DNA from 2 places in the Chryseobacillus diguaensis genome. Region 2 is predicted to be linked to the other one. Evidence: a T-box and tRNA genes for the amino acid it is inferred to sense, from the RefSeq annotation. Region 2 holds a T-box; the other holds one or more tRNA genes.
What was found. A T-box is a leader RNA that pairs with one kind of tRNA and senses whether it is charged. The one in region 2 lies ahead of ileS (isoleucine--tRNA ligase), so its partner is inferred to be a tRNA-Ile.
Positions count from the first base shown of each region.

Region 1: it has a tRNA-Ile gene. The T-box ahead of ileS (isoleucine--tRNA ligase) is inferred to sense a tRNA for this amino acid. The anticodon was not compared.

Region 1 covers NZ_JBMKNV010000009.1:148,795-159,487, reverse strand. The annotation lists gene ACOT8F_RS14955 (metal ABC transporter permease) at 1-690, shown strand, start outside; gene zur (zinc uptake transcriptional repressor Zur) at 690-1,100, shown strand; gene ACOT8F_RS14945 (5' nucleotidase, NT5C type) at 1,126-1,707, opposite strand; gene ACOT8F_RS14940 (DUF4190 domain-containing protein) at 1,906-2,403, shown strand; gene ispG (flavodoxin-dependent (E)-4-hydroxy-3-methylbut-2-enyl-diphosphate synthase) at 2,467-3,576, opposite strand; gene ACOT8F_RS14930 (hypothetical protein) at 3,712-4,044, opposite strand; gene ACOT8F_RS14925 (MFS transporter) at 4,187-5,386, shown strand; gene ACOT8F_RS14920 (DUF1189 domain-containing protein) at 5,450-6,232, opposite strand; gene ACOT8F_RS14915 (Na/Pi cotransporter family protein) at 6,631-8,262, shown strand; gene ACOT8F_RS14910 (DUF456 domain-containing protein) at 8,349-8,831, shown strand; tRNA gene ACOT8F_RS14905 (tRNA-Ile) at 8,892-8,965, shown strand; gene sodA (superoxide dismutase SodA) at 9,401-10,009, shown strand; gene ACOT8F_RS14895 (MFS transporter) at 10,395-10,693, shown strand, end outside.
Region 2 covers NZ_JBMKNV010000001.1:288,362-299,054, reverse strand. The annotation lists gene ACOT8F_RS01475 (TraR/DksA family transcriptional regulator) at 83-454, opposite strand; gene ileS (isoleucine--tRNA ligase) at 618-3,389, opposite strand; T-box leader at 3,456-3,681, opposite strand; gene ACOT8F_RS01465 (DivIVA domain-containing protein) at 3,986-4,489, opposite strand; gene ACOT8F_RS01460 (YlmH family RNA-binding protein) at 4,627-5,403, opposite strand; gene ACOT8F_RS01455 (YggT family protein) at 5,713-5,976, opposite strand; gene ACOT8F_RS01450 (cell division protein SepF) at 5,983-6,423, opposite strand; gene ACOT8F_RS01445 (YggS family pyridoxal phosphate-dependent enzyme) at 6,425-7,111, opposite strand; gene pgeF (peptidoglycan editing factor PgeF) at 7,108-7,944, opposite strand; gene ACOT8F_RS01435 (YlmC/YmxH family sporulation protein) at 8,033-8,290, opposite strand; gene sigG (RNA polymerase sporulation sigma factor SigG) at 8,454-9,233, opposite strand; gene sigE (RNA polymerase sporulation sigma factor SigE) at 9,631-10,350, opposite strand; gene spoIIGA (sigma-E processing peptidase SpoIIGA) at 10,432-10,693, opposite strand, start outside.

The DNA.
Region 1 (10,693 bases), on a different contig from region 2:
GGCATCGCAGCCAGCCTTTTACTAGAAAAGAAAGTCGCTTTGTTAACCGGACTTAATCCGCTTTATCTCGGAATGACCTTTTCAGTTGCAGGATCTTTTTTCATTGAAAAGCTAAGAACGGTTTATAAGCATTATCAGGAATTGGCCATTCCGATTATTTTATCGGGCGGTATAGGTGTTGGGGTTATTTTTATATCTCTTGCCGATGGGTTTAATACAGATTTGTTCAGCTATTTATTTGGCAGTGTTTCGGCTGTAACCCGGACGGATCTTTGGATTATTGCGGCGATTTCACTATTCGTTCTTCTTGTTATTTATGTCCTTTATAAGGAATTATTTCTGCTTTCGTTTGATGAGGAACATGCAGCGGCATCAGGGATCAAAGCAAAGTGGATTCATTTCATTTTTATTTTTACCGTTGCCCTTGTTATTGCGGCTTCCATGCGGATTGTAGGAATTCTTCTTGTTTCTTCTCTGATGACTTTGCCGGTGGCAGCAAGCATCCGAATTGCGAAAGGATTTAAACAAGCGATCTTTTTTTCTGTTCTTTTCGGAGAAATATCTGTTATCATAGGATTAATATTAGCCTACCAGCTGAGTCTTGCTCCCGGAGGAACCATTGTAGTCCTTTCGGTGATCATCCTAATCGGCTCCATCATTTGGAGCAAGTATAAGAGGAGACCTGCATGATGAATGTTCAAGAAGCGTTATCCATGTTAAAGGAAAAAGGATTTAAATATACAAGCAAGCGGGAAGAAATGCTGTCCTTTTTTGCCGGGTCCAATAAATACCTTACAGCCAGGGATGTATTGACCTTCATGAAAGATGATTATCCTGGGTTGAGTTTTGACACCATTTACCGCAATTTATCGCTTTTTGCGGAGATGGACATTTTGGAAACAACAGAACTGGCAGGTGAAAAGCATTTTCGGTTTTCCTGCAACGCTGTTCATCACCATCATCATTTTATTTGCATGAGGTGCGGAAAGACGAAGGAATTGCATTCATGTCCTATGGAAAAACTGCATGATGATTTGCAAGGTTATGATGTGAGCGGCCACAAATTCGAAATATACGGCACATGTCCAGAATGTGTTTAAATGGTTATACAAAAAAGCTTGCACATTATTTCATGTGCAAGTTTTTTTCTATTACATATTGATTGACCCATTTTTCTGCTTCTAGCCAGTTAGAAACCCGGATCACTTTTTCCGGAACAGGATCCTGATTATACGGGGTATTAAAAAGAATGACAGGTATATTGCATTCTTCACTGATCATACAGGCGTTATCATGTTTATCCTCAAAAAAGACATCAATGCGATGTTTTTTGACGGTTTCGATTTTATCATGGGTGCCTACAAGCTCAATATGATGATAAGAAAGATTGTTTTCATCAAACCACTTTTTTGTTAAGTCAAACAAGTTTTTTTTGCGTGCGCTGATAAAAATCAGCTGATGGCTCTCTTTCCAATGATCAAGGATCGGTTTGGCATTAGGGGAGAGAGGAGCTTCGCTGTAAATGATCGGTTCAAACTTCTCCATCCATTCATCTAATTCTGCTTCACTTACCTTTATCGCCTTTGTCAGATCATAATCCATGATATCCTCAAGTGTAATATTTATGCCGAAGGATTTATTCAGGTAGGGGACAAACGTCTCAGGCGGTGTTATGGTTCCATCAATATCTATTCCAAAGCGAATCAATAAGGCACACTCCCTTACAGGTTTTACATAAATGGGTTATTTTATTAGTGTATCATATTAGGTAAACAAAAATATTTGTATGCCTCTATCATCATTCAAAAGAATATTGACATAAGCAGTAAACTTTAACAGGCATACTTCCTCCCGTATGTTTTCATACTAATAATGCTCCTTATAGATGAAAGCGAGGGGATTCCCGTGGAACACGAAAAACGATCTGGCAGGACTTATAGCGGCCAAAATATAACAAGCAAGAGAGAAGAAAAGGAAGATCTCACAGAAGAAAAGCGTGAGGCAGGAGAGGTTTCTGAAGATGATTTCGATATGACCTCTGCCATCATGCCGGCGCCGGTTGGGGCTGTAACAAAAGTGGATCACCATGATCACGGTTATGATGAGGAAACTGCTGCAGAGTTTGCAGCACCCGCAGGCACAGTAAGAAGCCATGACCGCATAAATCATGATCGGGATCATTCTGAAGAACCAGCAAGAGAAGGGGCAAACAGAAGTACAGGTTATATTGCCTTAGCATTGTCAATTATCGGCTTATTCATTTTGCCGGTCATTTTAGGAGCAGCAGGGATTATTGTCGGCTTTGTAGCACGCCGAAAAGATGCAAAAACAATGGGTAACTGGGCTATAGGGATTGGGATAGTAGCTGTCCTTATGGGACTGTTTATTACTCCGTTCTATTAAGGCATTCTTAAAGATCAAAAAAAGGAGCTGGGGATATTTCCCCGGCTCCTTCTTTGACCGATATTAAGCCTTAAGAGCTGCTTCTTCTGCTTCAGCTTTTTGCTTTGCAAAATATTCTGCTGCAATAATATCAATTTCTTTTTTCAATTCGTCCACCATTGTTTCTTCCGGGACTTTACGGACAATTTGGCCTTTCCGGAAAAGCAATCCTTCTCCGCGTGCACCTGCAATGCCAATATCAGCTTCACGTGCTTCACCAGGGCCATTTACCGCACAGCCCAGGACAGCTACTTTAATTGGTGCTTTGATCGTTGATATATATTCCTCAACATCATTGGCGATGCTGATTAAATCAATTTCAATACGTCCGCATGTAGGGCATGAGATGAGAGTCGCTGCATTAGAAGCAAGACCGAAGGATTTCAAAAGCTCTCTCGCTACTTTTACTTCTTCTACAGGATCCGCACTCAATGAGATGCGCAAAGTGTTTCCAATACCCATATTTAATATGGCTCCAAGGCCTGCCGCACTTTTGACAGTTCCGGCAAAAAGCGTTCCGGATTCTGTAATTCCAAGATGAAGAGGATAGTCAAACGCTCTCGATGCTTTTTCATAAGCTTCGATGGCAAGGTTGACATCAGATGCTTTCATGGAAACAATAATATCGTGAAAATCCAGATCCTCAAGAATTTTGATATGGTGAAGGGCACTTTCCACCATTCCGTCAGCGGTAGGGTATCCATATTTTTCGAGTATTTTTTTTTCGAGTGAACCGGCATTAACACCAATTCGGATTGGAATTCCTTTTTCTTTTGCTGCTTTCACAACAGCTTCAACTTTTTCTTTACGGCCGATGTTTCCGGGATTGATCCGGATTTTATCTGCTCCGCCTTCAATGGCTTTCAGAGCCAATTTATAATCAAAATGGATATCTACAACAAGAGGAATATTAATGCGCTTTTTAATTTCCGAAATAGCGTTTGCCGCTCGCTCATCAGGACATGCAACACGCACAATCTGGCAGCCTGCCTCTTCAAGACGCTTGATTTCAGCAACTGTTGCTTCTACGTCATGAGTTTTGGTTGTTGTCATGCTTTGTATAATTAACTCATTGTTTCCGCCGATCGTTAAATTACCAACCTTAACGGGACGAGTTTTCGTACGATGTGTAATTTCACCCACGAGTGGATCTCTCCTTAAATAGAGTAATCGGCAAAAAGTTATGCCGGGTCTGCTTTTGGATTAACCAAATCATCCCTTCATATTGTAACAATGTATATGTCTTATTGACAAGGAATTCGCGGTTCCTTATTTTTTATAAACGGGAAATTTGTAGGTTTTTCCGATAACGATTTGTTCCGCTTTTGTCCCAGGGTTCAAGGCTTCGAAGTCTTTTATGGACTTTTCAATTGAAAGATTGGGCGAGGAGCTGCTGTTTAAACTTTCCATTACAGATAATACTGTATCACCTGACTGAACTTTTACTGATTCGTAACCTTTATGTGAAACTTCGACTGTGGAAACTTCCGCAATTTTTTCCTGGGCATGTGTTGTAACTGCGGGTAAAGTTCCTTTCGATAAGTCATAATAAACGATATAGCAAAGAAAAGATAGTATCAAAAGAAAGAGAGAACGTTTCATTTTAAGGACCACCTCTCTGATTTACCGTACATAATTTTCATCATTAGAAGCACGTTAAGAGTTTAGCCGGGTTGTTACTACATTGTATGCTTGTCCTCACAAACCATTCATAGAAGAGGGAACGAATTTGAAAAAAACATTCATGATAACATTGATTATTGGCATGCTACCATTTTTAATGGTCCTGGGAAATTCTATGCTGATTCCGCTTCTCCCTCAATATGAGGGTGAGTTGAATTTAACCAGTCCCCAAGCAAGTATTATTCTTAGCATTTTTAGTATTCCTGCAGCGTTAATCATTCCATTTGCAGGTTTTTTATCAGACCGGTACGGCCGCCGGAAATTAATTTTAATTTCGATGGCGGTTATTACAATAGGAGCTTTGCTCTGTATTCTGTCAGGCTTTATTAATAAGGGGGCAGCATATCACACGCTGCTTGCAGGCAGGTTTATTCAGGGGCTTGGTACTGGTGGGACAACGCCTCTTGCAATGGCATTAATCGGTGATGTATTCATTGGGGAAGAACGTTCAAGGCAGCTTGGCATATTAGAAGGGTTCAATGGATTTGCCAAGGTCGTTGCTCCGATCGCAGGCGCTGTACTTGCTCTATTTAGCTGGTATGCCCCTTTCTTTATTTTCCCGGTAATTGGAGTCTTAACTGGGGCAGGGATCTTTTTATTGATAAAAAAAGCTCCTTCAGGAGATAAAACCATTAAATTTAACGATTATCTATCCAATATTGGAAAAGTTGTTAAGCGGGAAAAAGGATGGCTTTTTGCTGCATATTTATATGGAGGTACAGGGCTGTTCCTGCTTTATGGGCTGCTTTATTACCTTGCATATTTAATAGAAGAAACTTATCATATAGACGGATTTTTTAAAGGGTTTTCGTTTGCCTTTCCCTTGATCTCCATGACAATTACTTCCTATTGGACCGGGAGAAAAATAAAAACAGACCATCACTTAATGAAGCAGTATTTAGCAGTGGGGAGCTTGATGATGTTTGTTTCCTTCATGTGTGTTATTGTCTTTCAAAATTTTTCATTTCTGCTGTTTTTTCTAACAGTGGGTTTTGGAGGGCTGGGGTTTATACTGCCTTGTATTAATACCTTTATAACCTCAAGTGTAAAGGATTCGGAGAGAGGATTCGTAGTTGGACTTTACGGGCTGGCAAGGTTTTCTGGTGTTGCACTTGGCCCGATTGTTTACAGTGTTTGGATGAATACTCCTGAACAGATGTTTTTATACTCCTTTATCTTGCTCGCATTCAGCCAAGCCTTATTTTGGATTTCTTTTTACCGGAAAAAGATTCAGCAGCTTTTATCAGCAAAATTTTCATAGACTCTATAGTGACAAATAAAAAGGCAGATCCATTAGATATTTATGGATCTGCCCTTTTCTCTTTCATGCCAATTTTTTATTCGACGTCGAACCAGGAATTTCTTTTAAGGCCAAATAGAAAAGCACGATGTGAATAAACCAATTGAGAAGGCCTGGACTTGGCACATTTGCTTGTAAAGCACCCATGATAGTGAAAAACAAAGTTCCAAGCGTAACAGAATAAGCAGAAATAACCCAGAGATTCTTGTAATTCGCTTTTTTGCCGGCCAGCTTTTTTAGCAGCAAACCGATTAAAGCAAGAACAGTTACTTCTATAAATTTTGAAGCGCTTGAAAAGAAGTAGACAATAAAGGCTAAAACACTTAAAAGAATTGGTTTCATTGAATTAAGCTGATTCAGTATATCGACTATCTCAGCTTTTGTTAAATCCACATTACCTGTCATATTATATGTATAACTCTGTGATTGGCCTCCGGATACCATAATAAACTGGTTTTTTAACAATCCCACTGCATTTTCCTTTTGCTCCATTTCTTTAGCTCCGTATTTGCCGCTCGAGTCAAATACAATAATATAATTTCCGATTTTTTTTTCAATCGGATCTTTGGCATCTGATTGCAATGTTCCGTTCACAATTTGAAAATCAGGAAAATCTTTTTTTACCGTTTGATCAAAACTGGATAAGCCTGTAACGATTGTGCTTCCCAGAAAGAACAGAACAGGAAGAATGGAGATAAGAGAGAGAAGAAAAACGTATAAAATGGTTTTTCCTATTCCTTGAAATCGAAAGGATGCTATGGTTTTTGGAGAATGTGTGCTTTTATAAAATTGGGTGAACAGGTTCAAGTGACTCACTTCCTTCTTTAAGACTCCGGCTTAATTTTAGTATGAACTTCTATATTATACAAGATAACAGCTAATCGGGCATTACAGCTCAAATTCAGGATATTTATTAATTTTTTGTAAAGGTTGTATCAGTGAATCAGAAAAAACTTTACAATAAATATACGTATGGTTAATAATTGTGTAGGATTAATGGTTTATACAGGCTCTTTTCTTAAACTTTATTGTTTTTTCTTTCAATTAAGCGAATATCAAGCTAAAATACAACTGTAAATTTTAAGAAAAGATGCCACGAAGCTTATCTTTATGCGTGTCATAAGACCGTACGAATAGCAGCGATTTTTGCGAAAACAAGTTTTATATAAGAGATAGAAGAGTTGACCTTAAAGGGGTTGAAGAGGTTGGGCATCAGCATCCAAGAGTTGATCTTCCAGTTTATTGGGGGACTCGGGATCTTTCTTTTTGGCATAAAATATATGGGAGACGCATTGCAGCGTGCAGCAGGAGACAGGCTGCGGGACAGTCTTGATAAATTTACATCAAGTCCTTTTTACGGAGTATTGACCGGAATGATTTTCACCATTCTGATTCAGTCAAGCAGCGGGACAATTATTATAGCCATAGGCCTTGTGAGTGCCGGCTTTTTAACATTGCGCCAGGCAATCGGCATCATCATGGGAGCTAATATTGGAACAACTGTAACAGCCTTTATTATCGGCATCAGGGTGGCTGAATACTCACTTGTCATCCTTGCGGCAGGTGCTTTGCTGCTATTCTTTTTTAAAAGCCGGAAAATACATAACGCCGGACAGGTTATTTTTGGTTTTGGAGCACTTTTTTATGGGCTGGAACTTATGGGGAAAGGAATGGAACCTTTAAGCAGTGTAAAAAGCTTTCATGATCTTGCTTTAGGGATGGGTTCAAGCCCGCTTCTAGGCGTTTTAGCGGGGACTCTTTCAACTGTCATTGTTCAGAGTTCAAGTGCAGCAGTTGGGATTTTGCAGGAACTGTACTCTCAAAATCTTATTGATCTTAAAACCTCGCTCCCAGTTCTTTTTGGAGACAATATTGGAACAACCATTACTGCTGTACTTGCATCGATTGGCGCATCAATCTCTGCCAGAAGAGCAGCTCTTGCACATGTGACGTTTAACTTAATAGGTGCAGTAATATTTCTATTGTTTCTTCCGCTATTTTCCACCTTTATTGAATCGGTACAAACGAATCTCTCTCTTAATCCGAGACTTACGATTGCTTTTGCGCATGGAACGTACAATGTGATCAATACCTTGCTGCAGCTTCCGTTTATAGGGGCGCTTGCCTGGTTTGTAACAAAATGCATTCCCGGGGACGAAACCATTGCCGCTTACAAAGCGAAGCATCTTGATCCAGTTTTTATAGAACAATCCGCATCAATTGCCCTTGGACAGGCAAAGGAAGAAATTTTAAAAATGGGCAAGCTTGCAGCAGCTGGAATGAAGGAAACAGCTCTGTATTTAAAAACGAATCAGCAGAAGCATGCTGATACAGCTTTACAATTAGAAGATGCCATTAACAATCTTGACAGGAAAATTACAGATTATCTCGTTCTAATAACGAGTAATGTGCTGACAAGAGGAGAATCGGAAGAGCATTCAATCTTGCTTGATACTGTTCGGGATATTGAGCGGGTGGGAGATCATTTTGAGAATATCATTGAGCTCATTGACTATCAGCTGTCAAACAAAGTGAAACTCACTGAGGATGCCATTTTGGATCTAGAGTCTATGTTTCAAATTGCATCTGAAGCATTTTTGGACGCAATGGAGGCTCTTGACGATAAAGATAGCGGAATTGCAAGCAAAGTGCTGCAAAAAGAAGAGATCATTGATGGCATGGAACGCAGCTTAAGGAAAAAACATATCATGAGAATAAATGAAGGTTCCTGTTCCGGCCAAGCTGGAATCGTTTTCGTCGATATCGTAAGCAACCTTGAGAGGATTGGTGATCATTCCGTTAATATTGCAGAAGCTGTGCTAGCATACAGGATTTAAACTGACATCCTCAATTCAAAAAAGGTTAAAATAGTGTAAATATAGAAATAATGTAAGCAAGAATGTATGCTTACAGGAGGATTTAGATGGACTTTTTATATTGGGCACTAATTGTAATCATGTTTATCATAGCGTTCGCAGGGCTTGTTTATCCAATCATTCCTAGTGTTGTGTTTATAATCGGAGGCTTTGTGCTTTATGGAATCTTTTACGGATTTTATAACTTGGGATATATTTTTTGGATCATAGAGGGAATTTTCACAGCAGTTCTTTTTGCAGCAGATTATGTGACCAATCTGATTGGAATAAAGAGGGTAGGCGGCAGCAGGGCTGCCATTTGGGGAAGTACAATAGGATTGATTATTGGACCGTTTGTTATCCCTGTAGCAGGAATCCTGATTGGACCCTTTGCCGGAGCTGTACTGGCAGAATTGATTGTTCATCGAAAAGATTTCGGAACTGCTGTCAGAGTAGGTGTAGGATCCTTAATCGGTTTTATATCAGGTGCTTTTGCAAAAGCGGTTATCCAGCTGATTATGATCGGATATTTTCTTTTTACCGTATTGTAACTTAGGTTGACAGGCAATTTGAGTGAATGGTACCGTTTATATAGTAGCTTGCTGACTTTAGGACCCTTAGCTCAGCTGGTTAGAGCAGACGGCTCATAACCGTCCGGTCGCAGGTTCGAATCCTGCAGGGTCCATAATTCATTTGCAGAATTAAAACCGCATGCAGCTTTTCAAAAGAACAGGCTATAGCATAGCCTGTTCTTTTTGTTTGCTGATTGATTTATGGAAAGGCTGTTTTCGCAAAGATTGTTGCTATTCGTATAGTCTTAGACCACGAATAAGATTCGCTTCGTGGCATCTTTTCTTAAAATTTGCTATTCACTTAAATGGATGAAAAAACAACAAAGTTTAAGAAAAGAGCCTATGGAAATGACGAATGATGAAAAAACAAAATGTGAGTTAAAATTGTATATATGAATAGGAAGGCGGTATCAGGGGATGATAACGTTATCTTTTTTAAGGCATATTCTTTGAAACGTCCGTCCAATTTTGGTAATCTGAGAATGGACGAATGATGAACAGCCGTTTATCATTTTTACACAAATACATATTAATAGGAGGAGATTAAAATGGCTTATCAACTTCCAGAACTGCCGTACGCATATGATGCATTAGAACCTCATATTGACAAAGAAACAATGAATATTCACCACACAAAACACCATAACACGTATGTAACAAACTTAAATGGTGCTTTAGAAGGTCATGATGATCTTCAAAACAAGAGTGTAGAAGAATTAGTAGCGGATCTTAACACTGTTCCTGAAGACATTCGCACTGCGGTTCGCAACAACGGCGGCGGACATGCTAACCACAGCTTTTTCTGGCAAATTCTTTCTAAAGATGGCGGAGGAGAGCCGACTGGTGAATTAGCAGATGCCATCAGCAGCAAATTTGGCAGCTTAGATCAATTTAAAGAAAAATTTGCAGATGCTGCTAAAGGCCGTTTCGGTTCCGGCTGGGCTTGGCTTGTTGTAAACAACGGCGAGTTGGAAATCACAAGCACTCCTAACCAGGATTCTCCTTTAATGGAAGGTAAAACACCAATCGTTGGCTTGGATGTTTGGGAGCATGCATATTACCTTAACTACCAAAACCGCCGTCCTGATTACATTTCAGCATTCTGGAATGTTGTAAATTGGGATGAGGTTTCAAAACGTTATTCTCAAGCAAAATAATGAATGATAAAAGAGGAGCGATTTTTGCTCCTCTTTTTTATAGGCTCTTTTCTTATACTTTGTTGCTCATGAGACTATATTTAAGTCCTCGAAACTATTGGTATGGCAAAAACTTTGATAAAAGATGCCCTGATTAAAGTTTAAATGCGTGATAAAAGGATTTTACGAAAAACAATAATCTCTGCGAAAACCGCCTTTTTATGTGAAAGGAATAATTTGCAGACTAATTCTCAAAGTTTTTCGCACTTCACTCAGACCGCCGTAATATGAAAAATCAATGATTTATGCAAATTTGTGATGCATTTATCTTTCATTAAAACACGTTTTGTATACATATCTCCCTTTTCTCAAGGAAAACTAACCTCTAGAGAAAGGGAGTTTTTTTATGACAAAGTTTCAAAAGGTAATCGGTGAAATTGAAGTCAATCGAGAGCTTGTTTTCCTATTAGTAATCGGTGGGTTGTATTCTCTTGGGATCTCGTTATCCAATACGTTTGTCAACGTATACTTATGGAAACAAACGGGTGACTTTAAGGATTTGGGCATTTACAATCTGGCTGTAGTTATCTTTCAGCCGCTTACATTTATACTTGCAGGGTGGCTCGCTAAAAAAATTGACAGAGTTATTGTACTTAGGCTGGGAGTTCTGTTTTTATCTGTGTTTTACATATGTGTTCTCAGTAT
Region 2 (10,693 bases):
ATAATTTTTTATGCAAAAGCTTCCTAGGGAAAGAAAACCGCCCTTTTGAAATTCCGGGCAGTTTTCAAATTTGCTTTTCGTGCTACGGAAGATTAATTTCTGGTGAGGATGAAACAGGGCTGTACATGTAAGGAAGTGATTTTTTCTCATATTGTTCCTTATAGGAAAAGTCTTGAAGTGTTCGAGCGGTCGGCAAAATCCTTAGTTTTTCAAATGATATAGGTGTTCCTGTCAGTTCACAGAATCCATAGGTGCCTGCTTCAATTCTGGACAAGGAATATTCCACATCATACAATTCTTCTTTAATGTGAAATAGGAGATCGCTTTTTCTGCAAAAATGTTTGCCAGGATCAAGAGAGGGAGATTCAAAACAGCATAGCTCAAACAACCTGGTTTTCAATTCTTCCCGCATCAATTCCAGCTCATAACGGATTGCTTCATAATGATCGTCCAATGCTGTCATCTCCTATGTCGGCTTGATTGTAAAAATAGTTTGTCCCTAATCCGTCTCTTCACCCTGTTCATTTTTTTCCTTTCCTGCCACTGGAATATGATTGAAGCAGAAGAGCGTTTTTTGCAATAAAAAAACCGCTGCAGCTTGACAGCGGTTATATTTATTACTTTTCTGTATAGTATTTTTCGACAATGGAAGCACAGCGATGGCAAAGCGTCGGGTGCTCAGGATTTTCTCCTACTTCCTTCGTCACAATCCAGCAGCGCTCACACGTTTCACCTTCAGCTTTTTCGATTATAATCTTAGCCTGATCAAATGTTTGGGCAGATTCAGGTGCTTCTTCATAGGACCCTGCAATGCTGAAGCTTGAAACGATAAACAGCTGCTTCAGATCTTCTTGAACAGATTCGAGAAGCTCTTTTGCTTTTTGAGACGGATAAAGCTTTACATCAGCTGTAAGTGATTTACCGATCACCTTTTCATTTCTTGCTACCTCAAGCGCCTTTAAGACGTCATCGCGGAGTGCCATAAATGCATCCCATTTTTTCTCGATTTGGTCCGCATTCTCAAGTGTCGTGCTTTCAGGCATATCAACAAGCTGAACACTTTCTTCTTGAACAGAATCGATTTTTTCCCATACTTCATCAGCCGTATGCGGAAGAATCGGAGCAGTCAATTTTACTGCTGTAAGAAGTGTTTCATAAAGAACAGTCTGAATGGCTCTTCTTTCTTTGTTGTCTGCAGCTTCAATATACAGAACATCTTTTGCAAAATCTAAGTAGAAGGAGCTGAGTTCAATCGTAAAAAAGTTGTGGATGTTATGGTAAATCACAGCGAATTCATAATTTTCGTAAGCATCCCTCACTTTATCAATCAGCTTGTTCAGCTTCACGAGCATGTAACGGTCCACTTCTCTTAATTCAGCAGTCCCGATTGCATCCTTCTCAGGATTGAAATCTGAAAGATTTCCAAGCAAGAAACGGAACGTATTGCGGATTTTACGGTAAACCTCTGCCACTTGCTTTAAGATGGCATCAGAAACGCGAACGTCAGCCTGATAGTCGACAGAAGCAACCCAGAGACGAAGGATATCTGCTCCAAGCTGATTCATTACTTTTGAAGGCAAGACGACATTCCCTAGAGATTTACTCATTTTCCGTCCTTCTCCATCCAGTGCAAAACCATGGCTCAAAACGCCTTTATAAGGTGCTTTTCCTGTAACGGCAACAGCTGTGGACAAGGATGAGTTAAACCAGCCGCGGTATTGGTCAGAGCCTTCAAGATAAAGATCAGCAGGACGCTGCAAATCTTCCCTTGCATGAAGTACAGCCTGGTGAGATGATCCAGAGTCAAACCAAACATCCATAATATCGTTCTCTTTTGTAAATTGGCCATTCGGGCTGTCTTTGTGAGTAAACCCTTCAGGCAGCAATTCTTTCGCAGTCTTTTCAAACCAAATGTTAGACCCGTGCTCTCTGAATAAGGCAGATACGTGGTCAATTGTTTCATTCGTAATAATCGGTTCACCGTTTTCAGCATAAAAAACAGGAATTGGAACACCCCATGCTCTTTGACGGGAAATACACCAGTCTCCCCGGTCGCGAACCATATTGTACAAACGGGTTTCACCCCACGCAGGCACCCATTTCGTTTCTTTTACAGCAGTCAAAAGCTCACTGCGGAAATCCTTGATGGAAGCAAACCACTGTGCAGTGGCACGGAAAATGGTTGGTTTTTTCGTTCTCCAATCATGCGGATAAGAGTGAGTGATAAAACTGAGTTTAAGCAAAGCGCCATTTTCCTGGAGTTTTTCCGTAATCGGCTTGTTCGCTTTGTCATAGAAAATCCCTTCAAAGCCAGGAGCTTCATTTGTCATATACCCTTTTTCATCTACAGGGCAAAGAACATCAAGACCATAGGATTGGCCTACAATGAAGTCATCTTCCCCATGTCCAGGAGCCGTGTGAACACAGCCTGTACCTGCATCTGTTGTTACATGCTCACCAAGCATTACTAATGATTCACGGTTATAGATAGGATGTTTGGCAATCACACGGTCAAGACTCTGTCCTTTAACCGTCCGGACTACTTCAAAGTCCTCCCACTCAAGTGTTTTAGCAACAGACTCCAATAATTCAGCAGCAACAACATACCGGTTTCCGTCCACATTTACAACTGAATAATCAAGTGCAGGATGCACGGAAATGCCGAGGTTTGCCGGAATTGTCCATGGTGTTGTTGTCCAGATAATGATTTTATCACCGTTATCCAAGGCTTCTTTTCCGTCTGTTACTTCAAATGCTACATAGATGGATGGTGATCGCTTATCCTGATATTCGATTTCAGCCTCTGCAAGAGCTGATTCACTTGATGGAGACCAATAAACAGGTTTTTTCCCTTTATAGATGTAGCCTTTTTTCGCCATCTCTCCGAAGACCTTAATTTGTTCAGCTTCATATTCAGGCTTCAAGGTTACATAAGGATTTTCCCAGTCTCCGCGAACGCCTAGACTTTTGAATTGTGTACGCTGATTCTCGATTTGTGTCCATGCGTATTCTTCACAAAGCTTGCGGAATTCAGCTACGGACATTTCTTTTCTGTTCACTTTTTTGTTTTTCGTCAAGGCTGTTTCAATTGGCAGTCCATGAGTGTCCCAGCCTGGAACATATGGTGCTTGATATCCGCTCATTGACTTGTAGCGGACGATAAAATCCTTTAATACCTTATTAAGCGCATGGCCCATGTGAAGATCGCCGTTTGCATAAGGAGGACCGTCATGAAGAACAAAAAGCGGGCGTCCTTCTGTGCGTTCTTGAACTCTTTTATAAATATTTGCTTCTTCCCACTTTTTCTGCATTTCAGGTTCTCGTTTAGGAAGATTTCCTCTCATGGGAAACTCAGTATTCGGCATTAATAAAGTGTCTTTGTACTCCATGTAATTCCCTCCAATAATTCTTGGTCAGCCTTGGCAAGAAAAACAAAAAACCTCCTCATCCCTATAGAAAGGGACGAGAAGGTTTTCCCGCGTTACCACCCTTATAGACAAAATACTTGCATTTTTGTCCACTCGATTCATTCGTAACGTGAATAAACCGTCTTTCCTACTTCTGTTTTCAGAAAGAAACTCAAGGGTGATTTTCGTTTTCCTGTTTATTCCGGTCTTGCACCATCACCGGATCGCTTAAAATAAACCGCTGGAAACTTACTGTCCCTGTCACAGTCCTATTAACCAATATTCTTAAATAATGTACGTATTATATGCGACTCAGTACCGTTCAGTCAAGTTTTAAATTTTATTTTTTTCATTCATGTGAATTTAAAGCATAAATACACCTTAGAATTTTAAGAAAAGATGCCACAGAGACTAGTCTTTATGCGCATTCTTATCCCATACGATTAGCAACAATCTTTGCGAAAACAGATAATAATAAGTAACTCAGTTTGCGCATTGCATCTAGCTCCAGCGCCATCGGCTCTAGTTCACAAGCCAAGCTTCACTTGTGCTTGCCGCGATAGACTACCGCCGCTCTTTTAATATTTTGATTCCTCATTATCGTAAATGGATTCTACTTCATATTCAAGAAGGTGATCCCAATCATCATTTTTAAGCAAATCCAGCTGTGCTTCAATCAGCATCTGGAATCTTGTTCTGAAAACTTTTGACTGCTTTTTCAATTCTTCAATTTCCATAGCAATTTTTCTGGATTTCGAAAGTGATTCATTAATGATTCTGTCAGCATTTTTCTCAGCTTCTTTAATAATCAGCTTTGCCTCTTTTTGGGCATTACGTTTCACTTCTTCTGCAGCTTCCTGTGCAATAAGAATTGATTTATTGAGTGTATCTTCGATGTTTATGAAGTGACTGAGCTTATCATCCATTTCAAGCACTTTGGATTCAAGTTCTTTCTTTTCGCGGATAGTTATTTCATAATCCTTGATCACCTGATCAAGAAAACCATTGACTTCGTCTTCATCATAACCGCGAAATCCTTTATTAAATTCCTTGTTATGAATATCTAACGGTGTTAAAGGCACTGAGGCCACCTCCATATGTATAAAATAAACCTTTTAAAAATGGTATTTGCCATAATGTTTAGAGAAAAAATCCGATCTATAGACCATTATAAAGCATATTTCTACAGATTTGGTCATTATCCTGCTATTTCGGCAAATTATTTTTGCCTGCCAGCAATAATACGGATTTTCTCCTTTTTTGTTTTCCCTTCTATGGACACCAGTTTGCTTCTTCCATAGCCCCTTATTGATAAAGTATCTCCTTCTCTGCAGAGAAAAGAAGTTTGCTCCACTACCCGAAAGTTTACTTTTACTGCTCCTCCGGAAATAAGTGATTGCACTTTTTGCCTTGACAGATTGTAGATAGCTGCGGCTACTGCATCCAGCCTTAAAGAAGATACTGTAGATGACATTTCCTGTATTTCTTCCTTCGGTTCAATGATTTCAGAAAACGCAATTGGAATCAAAGAGATTTTTGATTTTCCGATTTCATGAAAGTTCATTAATAAAAATGGTTCGTATTCTTTTGCGGCTGCGAGCTGAACCTGATTTTCATGAAACAGAATATCACCAAATTTGGCCCTATCTAGCCCAAGTGACAAAAGTGACCCTAAAACCTGCCTGTGTTCAATAGAAATGAATTTGTCCGGGTACTGAATTTTGAACAAGGATACCTGAAAATCATCTTCTTCCGGATTGAAATAATCAGGATAGAGAATCGCTCTCTTTCTTTCCACATTTGGATGTCCTCCAAAAAACATTACCTTCACTTCTTGGCTGCTGCCAATAACAGCTTCTGTCATATCCTGTTCTCTCGGGTCCAAAAAATCAGTTAATTTGTGGCTGTAGGTTTCTTCAACCTGCTGTTTCCAGCCTAAAACCTTTTCCAAAAATATTCTTTCTTCCTCGCGGAAATGCTGAAAAAGCTGATCCATCTTGCATCACCAAATTCCTTTTTATAAATTTACATTGAATTAAAAAGGCTCTTTTCTTAAACTTTGTTGCTTTCTCATCTATCTTAGATGAATGCGAACCAATATACCGTTGTGAATTTTAAGAAAAGATGCCACGCAGTAAGTCTTAATACGTGTTCAAGGATAGTACGAGTAGCAACAATCTCTGAGAAAACAGCCTTAAGAAAAGATGCCCCGAAGCAAGTCAAAATGCGTGATAAAAGCATTTACGAACAGAAAGAATCTTTGCGAAAACAGCCATTAAAAAAAAGGAACCTTTAGAAGTTCCTTTTACCCAATCATCCTAAATATTGCAAGCAAACCGGACTTTGCTAAATTCAAAGCAAAAAGAGCTACGATCGGGGAAATATCAATCATTCCGATAGGTGGAATTATTCTGCGAAATGGTTCAAGAAAAGGCTCGCATATTCTTGCTAAAAATAAGCCAATGGCTGATTCTCTTGCATTTGGAATCCACGACATCAGCAAATAAATAATAATCGCAATTGAATAAAATTCAAGCAAATAGCTTAAAACAGTGTAAAGCACTCCCATTCAACATTACCACCTTTGAGGTTCATCTTCTGTTGTGAACTCGGATATAGCTCCCGATACATCTACGTTATCAGGTGTACATAAAAAGATATTCATCCCGACCCGCTGGATGTCGCCTCCAATGGCATAAACAGTACCGCTCAGAAAATCTACAATCCGCTTTGCCTGGTCGTGAGTGATCCGCTGCAGATTTACTACAACAGCACGGCGATTTTTAAGCTGATCCGCAATATCCTGGGCTTCTGCGTATACTCTTGGCTCACATAGCACAACTTTAGAGGATTTTTGAACACTTTGCAAACTAACAACATTTTGCTTTCCTTCACGTTTTACAGATGCAGGATCATGCTGAACATTTTCTTCCGGATAAGTATCCGTTTCAACATACTCGTATTCATCCTCTTCGTCTAGTGCGAAAAAGTTTTTAAACCGGTTTTTAATACTCATTCTAAACACCTCCTGTTTCATTTCCTACCAACGAAGAACCGATGCGTATAAATGTAGCACCTTCCTCAATGGCGATTTCATAGTCATTGGACATGCCCATTGACAGCTCACTGCAAGGGATCCTTGCGAGATTTAAATCCTTAATTTCTTTTTGCAGGCTTTTCAAGCGTTTGAAACAGCTCCTGATAACAGATGCATCATCCGTATTTGGAGCCATCGTCATAAGCCCGATAACTTGAATATTTGTAAAGCCTGTCAATTCCTTTACGAACGGAATGACTTTTTCCGGCTCTATTCCATGCTTAGATTCCTCTCCTGAGACATTCACTTGAACAAAGCATTTTACTGGCTTTACTGAACGTTTGTCTATTTCGCTTGCCAATGACAGCCTGTCCAGAGAATGAATATATGTAATTTTATCAATTACATTTTTGACTTTTCGGGATTGCAGAGAACCAATAAAATGCCATACTGCCTTGTTCCCTATGCAATCAAATTTATGTGTAAGGCCTTCATCTCGGTTTTCACCAAGATGAAAAGCCCCTGCTTCAAGCGCCTCAACTGCTTTGTCTACTGATACATATTTCGTAACAGCAATAATGGTTACTTCTTTTGAATTTCTATTTGCTCTTTTACATGCTTCATTTATACGGTTTTTAATTATTTCAAGATTTTCAGCTACATTCAACCGGATGCTTCCTCCTCTTTCATGCCAATAAAGCCAATCATTCTTCCTGTTTTCCCAGTATCCCTGCGGTGTGAGAAAAACAGGTCTTTTTCGCAGCTTGTACAATAAGAGGATACATAAATATTTTCTTCCTTTAATCCAGCTTTAATAAGAAGCTGCCTGTTTAATTCCTTTAGATTCAAGGAATACTGGCCTTCAGCAGATTTATCGTATGTTTTTTTGCCATCCAGATGTAACAATTCAATTTGCTGAATGACTCTGTCATCTACTGTATAGCAGCATGGACCTATTGATGGTCCAATTGCAGCAGCAATGTTAGCAGGATTTGATTTCTCCGCGTTTACCCAGCACTTAACCATTTCTCCTGCAATATTTTTGACAGTTCCCTTCCACCCTGCGTGTGCTGTTCCAATCATAGACTGTTCTTTATCAAAAAAATAGAGAGGAACACAGTCCGCATAACAAAGGGCAAGCATAAGGTTCTTATCTTTCGTATAAAGACCGTCAGTAGCAGGAATTGCACTGCTGTAATCAATGGTACCCTTGCTTTTATCAGGTGAAGCTGCTTTATAAATTTTGTTATCATGCACTTGGTCTGCATAGACCCAATTTTGAAGCGGCAGGTCCAGCTTTTCCGCCATTATGCGACGATTTTCTCTGACACCTTCCGGATCATCGCCAACATGGAGACCCATATTTAAACTGGAGTAGCAATCAGTGCTTGTGCCTCCGCCAGAGGCTGTAAAACCTATAATTAATGAAGGATGAAGCTTATCCATTAAAGGAATGGTTAAGTATGCTATTTCCTGCTGCTGAAAAATTTCATTGCTCATTTTACCAGTCCTTACTTGAATGATTGCAAGACTTCATAGTACACATTTTACCACATCTTTTCCATAACGTTTAGAAGAATCAGCATTTTTATTCCGTAATTTGCTCCTGATTGCGGTTGATTCTTACTAAGATAACATCTTCGCCAATTTTCACGATATTCCTCCAAGGGATGACAAATTCCTCATCTTTTCCGAAAAATCCTAAAACTCTCCCATGACCGCTAATGATAATCGCCTGTATTTTACCTGATGTCACATTAATATCAAAGTCACCAATGTTACCGAGTTTTTTGCCGTCCGAAACATTTACAACGTCTTTCGTTTGAAATTCAGAAATATTCATCATTCAAACAACCCTCCAGACATAAGTTTTCTTCTATCAACTTATGAACCACAAACGGTTTGTATTCGAAGATATAACAATTTGCCATTATTGATAGGGCAAGTGAATTTCTTGTTAAAGCAGAAAAAACAGCCTTATCTAGCAGGCTGTCTTTTCATGGAGTATATCATTGCTGAATGTTTTTGTTCATTTGCCTGATGGCCGCTTTTTCAAGCCTTGAGACTTGAGCCTGTGAGATGCCAATTTCATCTGCTACTTCCATTTGAGTTTTTCCCTGGAAGAATCGTTTCCGCAAAATCATTTTCTCCCTGTCATTTAATCTGCGCATTCCCTCTTTTAAAGCAATCTCTTCAATCCAATGAGTATCCCTGTTACGTTCATCACTCAACTGGTCCATTACATAGATCGGATCACCGCCATCATTGTAGATGGGCTCAAAAAGAGAAACTGGATCCTGTATAGCATCTAAAGCAAATACAATTTCTTCATGGGGCACTTCCAGAACACGGGCAATTTCCTCTGCTGTAGGTTCTTTTGATGTTTCGCTTATAAGCCTTTCCCTTACCTGAAGAGCTTTGTATGCTATGTCCCTGAGTGATCTGGATACTCTTATCGGATTGTTATCCCTCAGATAGCGCCGGATCTCTCCTATAATCATTGGAACAGCATATGTAGAGAATTTAACATTTTGACCGAGATCGAAATTGTCGATAGACTTCATCAAACCAATACAGCCGACTTGAAAAAGATCATCTACAAATTCGCCTCTATTGTTAAATCGTTGAATAACACTTAAAACCAGCCTGAGATTGCCATTGACCAGTTTTTCTCTTGCAGAAGTATCTCCGCTTTGCATTTCTGTGAATAATTTCCGCATCACATCGTTCTTTAGTACTGGAAGCTTAGATGTATCTACTCCGCAAATCTCAACTTTATTTCGTGTCAATTCTTTCCCTCCCTGCAGGAGTTGCTGTACAGAGTTCAGTATCTCCCCGGGATGGAAAAATATGCACATTTAAAAAGAGGGAACTCTTCCTCTTTTTGTCAAAACCAGGTGTTTCAAGCACTCCTTTAACAAAAATATTTTTATGAAGTTTTTTAGACCTGTTTTTAGTGTCATTAAAAATATGGAATGAAAAAAGAGGCCGCGAATTAGACCGCAGCACCCCTTTAAGAAACCTCTATTTTTTAGACTGGTTTTGGAAAAATTGTCGCTATTCGTATGGGCTTAGAACATGCATAAAGATTAGTTTCGCAGCATCTAATCTTAAAATCCGCAGATTTATTTTAGCTCTGAATTTACTTATATGGATTAAAAACAAAGTTTAAGAAAAGTGCCTTTTTTAAACCATTTTGTTAAATTCCTTTCTAAGCCGCTTAATAATTCTCTTTTCCAGTCTCGAAATATAAGACTGGGATATGCCGAGCATATCTGCGACATCTTTTTGGGTTTTTTCTTCTCCCCCTTGCAGTCCGAAACGCAGCTCCATAATTTGCTTTTCTCTGTCATTCAGCTGCTGAAGTGCTTTAAGCAGGAGTTTGCGGTCCACATTGGCTTCAAGATCTTTTGTAATGATGTCGTCCTCTGTTCCAAGTACGTCAGATAGAAGGAGTTCATTTCCATCCCAGTCAATATTCAGAGGCTCATCAAATGAAACCTCGGAACGGATTTTATTGTTTCTTCTTAAATACATGAGGATTTCATTTTCAATGCAGCGGGAAGCATATGTAGCCAGCTTGATTTTCTTTTCCGGATTAAACGTATTAACCGCTTTGATGAGACCAATTGTGCCAATACTGATTAAATCCTCGATATTAATTCCTGTGTTCTCAAATTTTCGTGCAATGTAGACAACAAGCCTTAGATTCCTTTCAATCAATATAGAACGTGCTGCTTGATCTCCATTCGGCAGTTTTTTGAGCAGGACTTCTTCCTCTTCTTTTGAAAGCGGGGGCGGCAATGCTTCACTTCCGCCAATATAATAGATCTCATCTGTCTTGATTCCCAATTTCATTAATAATTTGTACCAAAGTAAGGTAAGACGCAATTTCCACTTTTTCATGATTCTCCCCCTTCTAATATCTTTTTCCTCTGAGTATCATAAAAATAATTGGCTGTATTTCTGATCCCTGAAGCTAATTGGTCAAGAAACGTTTTCAGCTTCACCGTTTTTCAGCATATGCGGGTGAACGATACAATCAAAATCTCCATCAGTTGAGAGAGTAGACGAGCTTAGTCCAATAATCACTTTTTTCACAGATATTCGGTCATTTTCGGTAAGAATTGTTACTTCATCAGGTTTGATTCCAATGAGAAACTGATGGCTTTGTCCAACTCCTCTGTATGGAATAATTCTCATCCTGGAAAGCCAAGGAAAATCTCCATTTGAGAAGTCCTCCAGTATA